Regions from separate parts of the Pectobacterium sp. PL64 genome, predicted to be linked through region 3. Evidence: predicted binding sites of a transcription regulator. Region 3 holds the regulator's gene; each other region holds the start of a gene.
What was found. Region 3 encodes PurR, which represses purine synthesis genes. Its sites were predicted from a motif close to CANGCAAACGTTTGCNTG; they were not measured.

Region 1 (3,154 bases), 1.6 Mb from region 3:
GCCCTGTGGTGGAATACGCACGCTGTCCAGCCAGGCTTCATTATCCCGCATCACCAGTCTGCCGTTCAGGAACCAGTTGATTACCATCGGATAAATCGTGTGCTCGTGCGTCTTCACGCGCTCGCTCAGGCTTTCTTCCGTGTCGTCACTGAATACAGGCACTTTCGCTTGCAGAATCAGCGGGCCGCCGTCCAGTTCATCGGTGACGAAATGAACGGATGTTCCATGTTCCCTGATCGCCATTTTCCAGCGCCTTGCGGTGCGTATGCAGGCCGGGATATTTGGGCAGCAGGGAAGGGTGAATGTTCAGCATTTTGCCAGCAAACTGGGCAACAAACTCTGGGCTAAGAATCCGCATGTAGCCGGCTAAGATCACCAGCGCGGGTTCATATTGCTCAATTTCGTTTGCCAGTGCGGCATCAAATGCAGCACGGTCGGCAAAGTCTTCAGGGTTCAGGACGCACGTAGGAATATCCGCATCCTGTGCGCGTTCTAGCCCGTAAGCCTCCGCATTATTACTGAATACGGCGGCGATCTTTCCTTTGAGGCGTCCGTTCTTACAGGCGTCAATCAACGCCTGTAAGTTGCTGCCATGACCTGAAATCAGCACAACGATGTTTTTCATCAGTTAATAACCACTGCGTCTCCGGCATCGGTTTGAGTAATGACGCCGATTTTCCATGCGTTTTCGCCGCTGCTGTTGAGTAATGCAACGGCCTCGTCTGCCTGTTCGGCTGGCAGTGCGATGATCATACCAACACCGCAGTTGAAAGTACGATACATTTCGTGACGGCTGACATTACCGGCCTTTTGCAGCCAGTTGAAAACGGCAGGCCATTGCCAGCTGGATTCGTCGATCGTCGCCTGCATGCCTTCTGGCAGTACGCGCGGGATATTTTCCCAGAAGCCGCCGCCAGTCAGGTGAGAAATGGCGTGGACATCGACTTTCTCAATCAGGGACAGTATTGATTTCACGTAGATTTTGGTTGGGGCCAGCAGGTGATCGGCCAGCGATTTGCCTTCCAGTTCGAACTGCTCTGGATCGGTCTTGCTGACTTCGAGTACTTTGCGCACCAGCGAATAGCCGTTTGAGTGCGGGCCGCTGGAAGCGAGGGCAACCAGAACATCGCCGTTCTGCACTTTGCTGCCGTCAATAATTTCTGATTTTTCTACAACGCCGACACAGAAGCCAGCAACGTCGTAGTCTTCGCCGTGATACATCCCCGGCATTTCGGCGGTTTCGCCACCGACCAGCGCACAGCCTGATTGCTTACAGCCTTCCGCGATACCGGTAATCACGCTGGCAGCGGTGTCGACATCCAGCTTGCCCGTGGCGTAATAGTCGAGGAAGAACAGCGGCTCAGCGCCCTGAACGACCAGGTCGTTCACACACATTGCAACCAGATCGATACCAATCGTATCGTGGCGTTTCAGGTCCATCGCCAGGCGCAGTTTGGTGCCGACTCCGTCAGTGCCGGAAACCAGAATCGGTTCGCGGTATTTTTGCGGTAAGGCGCACAAGGCACCGAAACCACCCAATCCACCCATAACTTCCGGGCGACGGGTCTGTTTCACTACACCTTTGATACGGTCTACCAATGCATTACCCGCATCGATATCCACGCCTGCGTCTTTATAACTGAGAGAGGTTTTGTCGGTCACTGCTGAGTCCCCACGAAGGTTACGGGTCGTATTCAGAAAACACGGTATTTAGAAAACATACTGTGGTAAAAATAATGCGCGCTAATTCTAACAGTGTAGGCAATCGTTTGCGAGTGATGAGTCATCGGCTGGCTATTTTTCGTTAATGGCGACAATTTCTCCCCTCGGTTGATCTGGATCAGGCTTAATCATATGGCGCTAAGTAAAAAAGGCGGTATAATCCCGCGATTTTTTTTACGACGGGCTCTTGTGCCCGCCGCCCTGCGGGCCGCCGCAAGCGGTGTTTAAAAACGCGTTTGGCGTTTTTGTCCGTCCACTAGCCGATGGGGAGATAATGATGAAGATCGTCGAGGTGAAACACCCACTCGTCAAACACAAACTGGGTTTGATGCGTGAGAACGATATTAGCACGAAGCGTTTTCGTGAGCTGGCGTCCGAAGTCGGAAGTTTGCTGACTTACGAAGCGACGGCTGACCTGGCAACCGAAAAAGTCACCATTGATGGCTGGTGCGGTCCGGTTGAAGTCGATCAGATCAAAGGCAAAAAGATTACCGTCGTACCGATTCTGCGTGCAGGATTGGGAATGATGGAAGGCGTGCTGGAAAATGTCCCTAGCGCGCGTATCAGCGTTGTCGGCATCTACCGTGATGAAGAGACGCTGGAGCCTGTTCCTTATTTCCAGAAGCTGGTTTCCAATATCGAAGAGCGCATGGCGCTGGTTGTTGACCCTATGCTGGCAACCGGTGGTTCAATGATCGCGACGATCGACCTGCTGAAAAAAGCGGGTTGTCACAGCATTAAGGTGCTGGTGTTGGTTGCGGCTCCAGAAGGGATTGCTGCACTGGAAAAAGCCCACCCAGATGTCGAGCTGTACACGGCATCCATCGATAAAGGCCTCAACGAGCAGGGTTACATCATGCCGGGCCTGGGTGATGCGGGCGATAAAATATTTGGTACGAAATAACAGGTAAGCCGACTTATTAGTCGGCTTTTTTTTGGCGCAAGCATACCCGTCATACTTCAAGCTGCTTGTGCGTTGGCCGCCCTTACTCACTCCAGTCACTTACTTGTGTAAGCTCCTGGAGATTCGTGCGGTTGCCGCCTTCACGCAACTCGAATTATTTAGGGTATCGGTATTGCCTATAGTGCGCCACAGCCTGTGTTACGTCACACGCGGTTCTTTTATACATCAGCAGTCAACATGATTCTGCTTCACTACGGTGGGGCGGGATACGTCTGGCTGTGATAATAAGTGCGGGTCTACCTGCACACATAAATAGCAACACTAGATAACAACACTACAGAGGATATTGAAGATGACTCGTCGCGCCATCGGGGTAAGTGAACGACCACCCTTGTTACAAACCATCCCGTTGAGTTTCCAGCATCTGTTCGCGATGTTTGGCGCTACCGTTCTGGTACCCATTCTGTTCAAGATCAATCCGGCTACCGTACTGTTATTCAACGGTGTGGGTACGCTGCTTTATTTATT
Region 2 (3,154 bases), 650 kb from region 3:
TGTTGTTCACCGCCTTTTGTGAACAGCACTCTTAATCACTAAGGCTATCTAGGGTTCATTATTATGATTACGCTTCATACCAACCATGGCGATATCGTTATTAATACGTTTGCAGACAAGGCGCCGGTTACCGTAGAAAACTTCCTGAACTACTGTCGCAGCGGTTTTTATGACAACACGATTTTTCACCGCGTGATTAATGGTTTCATGATCCAGGGCGGCGGCTTCGCTCCCGGCATGGATCAGAAAGAAACCAATGCGACAATCAAAAATGAAGCCAACAACGGCCTGAAAAATACCCGTGGCACGCTGGCGATGGCGCGTACCAACGATCCGCACTCTGCAACTGCCCAGTTCTTTATCAACCTCGTTGATAACGATTTCCTGAACTTCCGTTCAGAGCGTGCCGATGGTTGGGGCTACTGCGTATTCGCTGAAGTCACCGAAGGCATGGACGTCGTTGATAAAATCAAAGGCGTGGCTACTGGCCGCAGCGGCATGCACCAGGACGTACCGAAAGAAGACGTGGTGATTACCCACGTAACGGTCAGCGAATAATCCGACCTGCATGGCAACGCTGTTTATTGCCGATCTGCATTTAAGTGTTCATGAACCGGCGATTACCGCCGGTTTTCTGCGTTTTTTACGCCATGACGCGATTCATGCCGATGCGCTATACATACTTGGCGACCTGTTCGACGCCTGGATTGGTGACGACGATCCCCAGCCGCTGCATGCGACTGTCGCGGCGGAACTGTATGCCTTACATCAGCGCGGCATTCCCTGCTATTTCGTACACGGTAACCGTGATTTCCTGATCGGTAAGCGTTTCGCCAAACAAAGCGGAATGATGCTGCTGCCGACGGAAACGGTGCTCAACCTCTACGGTCAGAAGATCCTCATTCTGCATGGCGATACCCTGTGCACTGACGATCAGCATTACCAGCAATTCCGCCGTCGGGTACACAACCCGTTCATTCAGCGACTCTTCCTGCTATTACCGCTGTCATTACGGATGAAAATTGCGGCGAAGATGCGGGCAACCAGCCAGCACGAAAACCAGAAAAAGTCGCAGCAGATTATGGATGTCAATCACGACGCTGTGCTTGAACGCTTACGGCATTATCAGGTGAAGACGATGATCCACGGCCACACGCACCGCCCGGCTATTCATCAGGTCGATCTCGGCGAATCTTCGGGTCGTCGTGCCGTTCTGGGTGCCTGGCATGAGGAAGGGTCGATGATTAAGGTCACACCACAAAATATCGAACTGATTTCCTTCCCATTTTAATGCGTTTCCTGACATTGACTTAACGGACTCTCACCTTATTCCCCCCGCATTTCCGCATACGCAACCGTTTTCCTCGCCATAATGGCGTGATATGCTCTACGCCCTCAACGCCAGACCCTCCCTGTCTGGCCGACGCGAACGCGTCACGAACACGTACAATCACAGGAGCGTTACAGGCATGTCATCCAACGTTGCCCCGGCTAAAATTGCCATCGTCATGGGTTCAAAGAGTGACTGGGCCACCATGCAGTTTGCTGCGGAAATCCTCACCACGCTGAACATTCCTTTTCATACCGAAGTCGTTTCCGCACACCGGACGCCGGATAAGCTGTTCAGCTTTGCTGAGCAAGCGGCACAAAACGGTTTTGATGTGATTATCGCGGGCGCAGGCGGCGCAGCACACCTGCCGGGTATGCTGGCAGCGAAAACGCTGGTTCCCGTGCTTGGCGTGCCGGTACAAAGCTCAACGCTGAGCGGTGTAGACAGCCTGTATTCCATCGTCCAAATGCCTCGCGGTATTCCGGTCGGCACGTTGGCCATTGGCAAAGCGGGCGCAGCGAATGCGGCTCTGCTGGCCGCACAAATTCTCGCCCTACATGACAATGGCATCGCCACCCGACTGGCAGACTGGCGTCAGGCGCAAACCGATGATGTGCTCTCTCATCCCGATCCGCGGGAGGAGGCATGAAACCGGTCTGCGTATTAGGCAATGGTCAGTTGGGCAGAATGCTGCGTCAGGCTGGTGAACCGCTAGGTATTGCGGTTTACCCAGTAGGACTTGATGCAGAGCCAGAGTCGGTTCCGTTTCATAACAGTGTCATTACCGCCGAGATCGAACGCTGGCCGGAAACCGCCCTCACCCGCGAGTTGGCCGAGCACACGGCGTTTGCAAACCGCGATATTTTCCCGCGTCTGGCCGATCGTCTGACGCAAAAGCAGCTGCTGGATTCGCTGAGTCTGGCCACAGCTCCGTGGCAACTGCTGGCTAGCGCCGATGAATGGCCACACGTCTTCGCCTCATTGGGTGAATTAGCGATCGTTAAACGTCGCGTCGGCGGTTACGACGGTCGTGGACAGTGGCGCTTGCGCGATGGCGAACAGCACACGCTGCCCGCTGACTGCTACGGCGAATGCATCGTTGAGCAAGGCATTAACTTTTCTGGCGAAGTTTCGCTGGTGGGTGCCCGCAATACGCACGGCAAATGTGTGTTCTACCCGCTCACTCATAACCTGCATCAGGACGGCATTCTGCGCACCAGCGTGGCTTTCCCTCAACCCGACTCGCAGTTGCAGCAGCAGGCCGAACAGATGCTGTCCGCAATCATGAATGCGCTGGGTTATGTGGGCGTGATGGCGATGGAATGCTTTATCGTCGGCGACCATCTGCTTATTAACGAGCTGGCTCCACGCGTACACAATAGCGGACACTGGACGCAAAATGGTGCGTCAATCAGCCAGTTTGAGCTGCATCTGCGCGCCATTCTGGATCTGCCGCTGCCGGTACCGGTTGTCGAAACGCCGTCGGTGATGGTCAACCTGATCGGCACTGACGTGAATATCGGCTGGCTGGCGCTGCCGCTGGTACATCTGCACTGGTATGAGAAAGAGGTTCGTCCCGGCCGCAAAGTTGGACACCTCAATCTACCGTCGTCGGACACCGCACAGTTGCAACGCACGTTGCAATCGCTGGCGCCTCTATTACCAGAGGAATACCACAGCGGTCTGGCGTGGGCAGAGGAAAAACTCACTGCCTGACAGATCGGTGACCGTTACCCAGCAGGTTGCAATCTGCTGGGTAACGGTCATCTGATGCGATGTAACAGCAGAAACCGCACCCTCGAGATGTCTTCAAAAGAGAAAAAT
Region 3 (3,154 bases):
CTGGTGAACCGGACGGCGTTTCTACCGTCCGGCTTCTCTTTTCTGTCAGCACACAATTTTCTGTCAACACACAAGGCTGTCAGCGCGCAACACGCAATCCACCTTCGATCCCATCCGTACTGAACAAGATCTGCCAGAGCTGAAGGTCTCTTGCTCTGAAAGCCCCTGCACAAGAATTAAGATAGTAGCTGAACATCCGGCGGAAGCGGGCCGTGTAGCGTGTGGAAAGCGGTGGCCAGTTCTGCTGAAAGCGAGCGTGCCAGGCCATTAATGTACGATCGTAATCAGCTCCGAAATTGTGCCAGTCCTCCATCACCATGTAAGGTTCACTCGCCTGCGCAATATGCTGTATGGAGGGAATACAGCCGTTGGGGAATATATATTTATGAATCCAGGGATCGATGTGCGGGTCGGTCTTATTGGCCCCGATGGTATGTAGCAGAAACAGTCCATCGGGTTTTAGATTACGCCGTACGACGCGGAAGTAGTTGTCATAGTTGCGTGGCCCGACGTGTTCAAACATGCCTACCGACACCACGCGATCGAATTGCCGATCGAGATCGCGATAATCCTGTAATTCAATGGTGACGTTCAGATCCTGACAACGTCGCTGTGCCAGCACCTGCTGCTCTCTGGAAATGGTGATGCCGTAAACTGAAACGCCGTAGTGGCGTGCCGCGAACTCGGCAAGTCCGCCCCAGCCGCAGCCGATATCCAGCAGCGTCATCCCTGATGTTAGCTGGAGTTTTTCGCAGATCATGGCGAGTTTGTCTTCCTGCGCCTGTTCCAGCGTCTGTGCCTGTTTCCAATAGGCGCAGGAATATTGCATGTAGGGATCCAGCATCAGGGTAAAGAGGTCGTTACCTAAATCGTAATGCGCTTTACCGACAACCTGAGCGCGTCGACGGGATTGTAAATTCGTGACGCGGGAGAGCGCGATCCGCGTGAGATCGTGCAGGCGACGGGGTAACTTAGCCTCCAGCCCAGCCCGCAGGACGCGATGGGAAAACATGTCCAGCCGTTCACACTCCCACCATTCATCCATGTAGCTTTCTCCCAGCCCCAGCGATCCCTCACACAGGATACGCTTAAAGAAATTAGGGTTGGTCACGCGGATGTCAAAAGGGCGGGTGCCGTTGATGGTGATATCCGCGGTGGCCAGCATGTCCTGCACGATGTGGAACCAGGGCGCGGTATTAGGATCCCATTCTTCTGTATAAGGTAAACCCATCATGTCTCCTTAACTTTATGTAAAAGTATCGTAAAACACACCAGGACAACACTTATCGCAGCCGAGGTATCGGCTGTCACCAGAGAAAATGAAACACGGTATTAAATTTTTAACTGCTTCAGCCAGCATACAAGAGAATTGGCTGAAGCAGAGAAGGGAAGCAGCAGGAATAAGAAAATCGTCTGTACAGAATGGCTGCGGCTAGCGGCGATAGTCGAGGTAGGGGCCGTCTGCAACCGAGCGGCGTTCAATCAACGTTGGGTGCACTTCAATGACGTGCGCATCTTCCCGTTTACTGGTAATACGATCCAGCAGCATCGCGAAAGCGGACTGTCCCAGACGCTCTTTTGGCTGGTGGATGGTGGTCAGCGCAGGCGTAAAGAAACGCGCGTGGCGCACGTTGTCATAACCGATCACCGAAATGTCCTGCGGCACGCGCAGACCCAGCTCGTCAGCCGCACAGATAGCCCCCATTGCCATGATATCACCGCCGCAGAATACGGCCGTTGGACGCTGTTTCTGTGCGAGGATCTGATGCATGGCTTTATAGCCGGATTCCGGTTCGAAATCGCCCCGAACCACCCATTCGTCGCGTACGGTGATGTCGGCTTCCTTCAACGCTTTCAAAAAGCCGAGGTAGCGTCCGCTGCCGGTGTTGCGTTCTTGAGTGCCGGGGATGGCACCGATATCCCGATGGCCGCGTTCAATCAGGTAGCGACCTGCCATATAACCGCCTTCAAAGGCGTTATCGATAATCGTATCGGTAAAATCGCTGTGCATCTGTCCCCAGTCCATCACGACCATCGGAATGCTGCGATAATCTTCCAACATCGACAGCAGCTCTGGTGGGTATTCAGCGCACATCACCAACAGGCCGTCGACGCGTTTTTGCGCCAGCATGGAAAGATAGGCGCGCTGTTTACCGATGTCGTTATGTGAATTACACAGCACCAGCGTGTAGCCTTTGGCATAGCAGCTGTTTTCAACGGCTTCAATGATCTCGGCGAAATAGGGGGCTTCGCTGGATGTGGCCAGCAAACCGATAGATTTAGTGTGATTAACTTTGAGGCTGCGCGCGACGGCGCTGGGCGAATAGTGCAATTCTTTGATTGCCGCCCTGACGGCTGCCTTAGTCTCTTCGGCGACGAAACGTGTTTTATTGATCACGTGCGATACGGTTGTGGTGGAAACGCCAGCACGTTTTGCCACATCTTTAATCGTTGCCATCTAAAAATGACTCCTGAACTTACCTGTTACAGACGTAAGTATATTGTTAATCGTTTGCCTACGTTTAATGTTCTTCTTCTAAGCTAAAAAACAGGATTTCAGAAGGAGAATGCCGAATGTTATACCGAAGGGATCTGGGTTGACGTTTTTCGACTGATACGCAGCGCTTTCATAAACAGCGGATTGTGTCCGATTTATCATGAAAGTGAAAGGGCTAATTTATACTATTAGTGATGCATTCGTCCGAGATTTTTCGCTACAATTATGAAAGAATCGTAATAACCCTATTATTTGTGGCTTTAACTACCTAAACGGGTTCGGCTGTGAAGGGGGGGCTTTTCAGATGAAGCTTTCAGATAAAATTTGTTCGTTAATAAGGAGTAATTTATGGATACAGATCTGAAGATGTCTTTGCTGACAACGGTGGGCTCGTTGGCTGTGATCATCGCATTTAGTTTTATTGCGGTGCTGAACTAACCAAACGGTGCCTCTGGGCGGGTTAGGTATTCAGACACGTTGATGCTACATAAAACGTGTCTGAATCGCTTGTCTTCACATCGCTTTTTTTACTACGTACAACTTTTCTCTTAACGAATCGTCTGCGGCGTCACCACGCGACGTGCGCCAACATAGTGCTCCTGCCAATAATCTTCACTCAGCTTGCTGATACGAATATCTGAGCCTGTACGCGGCGAC
Region 4 (3,154 bases), 720 kb from region 3:
AACGTCGTGAACGTGGCTTTCCTGAATGCCCGCGCCGCTGATGCGTACAAACTCAGCCTGCGTGCGCAGTGCGTCGATAGTCGCACAACCGGTCAGGCCCATGCAGGAGCGCAAGCCGCCCATCTGCTGGTGAACGATCTCTTTCAGGCGGCCTTTATAGGCTACGCGGCCTTCGATACCTTCTGGCACCAGTTTGTCGGCAGCGTTATCGGTCTGGAAGTAACGGTCTGATGAACCTTTGGACATCGCGCCCAGTGAACCCATACCGCGATAAGATTTGAATGAACGGCCCTGATACAGTTCGATTTCGCCTGGGGATTCTTCCGTACCCGCCAGCATGGAGCCGACCATGACGCACGCCGCGCCTGCTGCGATGGCTTTAGCGATGTCGCCAGAGAAGCGGATACCACCATCGGCGATGACAGGAATGCCTGTGCCTTCCAGCGCTTCAACCGCATCGGAAATCGCCGTAATCTGCGGAACGCCCACGCCAGTCACGATACGCGTCGTACAGATAGAACCAGGGCCGATACCGACTTTCACGGCGCTAACGCCCGCTTCAACCAGCGCTTTTGCACCTGCACCCGTTGCCACGTTGCCGCCGATGATTTCGAGGTTCGGGTATTTAGCACGTGTTTCACGAATGCGCTGCAATACGCCTTCAGAATGGCCGTGTGAGGAGTCGATCAGCAGAACGTCAACGCCTGCAGCAACCAGCGCATCAACACGCTCTTCATTGCCTGCACCTGCGCCAACCGCTGCGCCTACGCGAAGGCGACCGTGTTCGTCTTTACACGCGTTCGGTTTACGTTCTGCTTTCTGGAAGTCTTTTACCGTGATCATGCCGATCAGGTGGAATTGATCGTCAATCACCAGCGCTTTTTCGACGCGTTTTTCGTGCATTTTTTGCAGCACGACATCACGCGCTTCGCCTTCTTTGACCGTAACCAGACGCTCTTTTGGCGTCATGAACGCGCTAACCGGTTTTTCCAAATCGGTAACAAAACGCACGTCACGACCGGTGATGATACCGACCAGCTCGTTGTCTTTCGCCACAACTGGGTAGCCAGCGAAGCCGTTGCGCTCGGTCAGCTCTTTCATTTCACGCAGCGTCGTTTCTGGCGTCACTGTTTGTGGATCAACCACAACGCCGCTTTCGTGTTTTTTCACGCGGCTAACTTCTTCAGCCTGACGCTCAATGGACATATTTTTGTGAATAAAGCCCAGACCGCCTTCCTGCGCCAGCGCAATGGCCAAGCCGGATTCGGTAACGGTATCCATCGCTGCGGACAGCATAGGAATATTCAGGCGAATGTTTTTCGTCAACTGCGTGGACAGATCGGCAGTGTTAGGCAGAACAGTAGAATGAGCGGGAACCAGGAGGACGTCGTCAAACGTCAGTGCTTCTTTAGCGATACGTAGCATGGGCAATATCTCACCAAGGTGGATGTAAGAATAGATAAAATATTGCCGTGGCATTATACAGAGCGTAATCGGTTGCCTCCAGCATTATTTTACTAAAATGCTTGATTACCTGTTTCAGGTAGGTAGTATCGATCAATTAAGTGACTGTTTTAAAATTTGATCTGGCTCACAATGTCTCAATTTCCCTCCTCTGCAATTTTTACCGTTAGCCGCCTGAATCAGACGGTTAGACAACTGTTGGAAATGGAAATGGGCCAGATTTGGCTCTCCGGCGAAATCTCCAACCTTTCTCAGCCCTCATCCGGCCACTGGTATTTCACGCTGAAAGACGAGCGTGCGCAGGTGCGCTGTGCGATGTTCCGCACCAGCAACCGCAAAGTGACGTTCCGCCCACAGAACGGTCAGCAGATCCTGATTCGTGCAACCATCACGCTATATGAACCTCGTGGCGACTATCAGCTACTGGCGGAAAGTATGCAGCCCGCCGGCGACGGCCTGTTGCAGCAACAGTTTGAGCAACTCAAGCAGCGCCTCGCTGCCGAAGGGTTGTTCGACCAGCAGTTCAAGCAAGTGCTCCCCTCTCCCGCCAAACAGGTCGGCGTGATTACGTCAGCCAGCGGTGCCGCCCTGCACGATATCTTGCAAGTGTTGCAGCGCCGCGATCCGTCGCTGCCAGTGATCGTGTATCCCACGTCGGTACAAGGTGCGGAAGCGCCGCTACAGATTGTTCGCGCTATTGAGCTGGCTAACCAGCGGGATGAGTGTGACGTGTTAATCGTCGGGCGCGGCGGGGGTTCGCTGGAAGATCTGTGGAGCTTTAATGACGAGCGGGTCGCCCGCGCGATTTTCGCCAGCCGCATTCCTATCGTCAGCGCCGTCGGCCATGAAACCGATGTCACCATCGCCGATTTCGTCGGTGACCTGCGCGCACCCACGCCGTCCGCCGCTGCCGAGTTAGTGAGTCGTAACCAACTTGAGCTATTGCGTCAGATACAGTCCCAGCGCCAGCGTCTGGAAATGGCGATGGATTATTACCTTGCTCAGCGCAATCGGGAATTTACCCGTCTGCACCACCGTTTACAGCAGCAGCATCCGCAGTTGCGACTGGCACGTCAGCAGGCACAGCTGGTTAAACTGCGTCAGCGGTTGGAGGACGCCATGCAGCAGCAGCTCCGGCAGACCTCACGCCGAAGTGAACGCTTACAACAGCGCCTAATGCAACAGCAGCCGCAGACTCGTATTCATCGAGCGCAGCAGCGTTTGCAGCAGCTTAGCTATCAGATGCAAAGCGCAGTAGAACGTCAGTTGAATCAGAACAAGCAAAAGCTAGGCATCGCCTGTTCGCGACTGGAAGGCGTTAGCCCGCTGGCGACGCTGGCGCGTGGCTATAACGTCACCACCGCCTCGGACGGTAAAGTGCTGAAAAACGTCGCGCAAATTTCCCCTGGCGACACGCTGAAAACCCGCTTGCAGGACGGTTGGGTAGAAAGTCAGGTCACGACGCTGGCTCCGAATCAAAACTCCGAGAAAAAGCGGCGAAAACCCTCATCCCCGACGCCAAAATAACGCGATCGGTATAAAATGTGTGAACGGGGATTTGTCCTAAAACAACGGCGATCCCCCATTCTTACCCCCGCCATCTGAACTATACTTATTCCCAGCTCACTAACTTATATTCACCGTTTTCACCGCACGGGTTATCAGCCTCTGCGCGGTGACGCGGATAGGA

Region 1: a site for PurR is predicted at 1,759-1,776, ahead of purM (phosphoribosylformylglycinamidine cyclo-ligase). Genes of this name have one in related genera too.
Region 2: a site for PurR is predicted at 1,349-1,366, ahead of purE (5-(carboxyamino)imidazole ribonucleotide mutase). Genes of this name have one in related genera too.
Region 4: a site for PurR is predicted at 1,487-1,504, ahead of guaB (IMP dehydrogenase). Genes of this name have one in related genera too.

Annotation. Positions count from the first base shown of each region.
Region 1 covers NZ_CP092070.1:786,162-789,315, forward strand. Annotated here, with positions in the region: partial or broken gene purN (phosphoribosylglycinamide formyltransferase) at 1-625, opposite strand, end outside; gene purM (phosphoribosylformylglycinamidine cyclo-ligase) at 625-1,662, opposite strand; gene upp (uracil phosphoribosyltransferase) at 2,000-2,626, shown strand; gene uraA (uracil permease) at 2,979-3,154, shown strand, end outside.
Region 2 covers NZ_CP092070.1:2,984,747-2,987,900, forward strand. Annotated here, with positions in the region: gene ppiB (peptidylprolyl isomerase B) at 64-558, shown strand; gene lpxH (UDP-2,3-diacylglucosamine diphosphatase) at 569-1,291, shown strand; gene purE (5-(carboxyamino)imidazole ribonucleotide mutase) at 1,470-1,979, shown strand; gene purK (5-(carboxyamino)imidazole ribonucleotide synthase) at 1,976-3,046, shown strand.
Region 3 covers NZ_CP092070.1:2,339,367-2,342,520, reverse strand. Annotated here, with positions in the region: gene cfa (cyclopropane fatty acyl phospholipid synthase) at 80-1,231, opposite strand; gene purR (HTH-type transcriptional repressor PurR) at 1,433-2,458, opposite strand; gene HP572_RS10325 (YnhF family membrane protein) at 2,846-2,935, shown strand; gene HP572_RS10320 (C40 family peptidase) at 3,046-3,154, opposite strand, start outside.
Region 4 covers NZ_CP092070.1:3,063,686-3,066,839, forward strand. Annotated here, with positions in the region: gene guaB (IMP dehydrogenase) at 1-1,425, opposite strand, end outside; gene xseA (exodeoxyribonuclease VII large subunit) at 1,597-2,991, shown strand.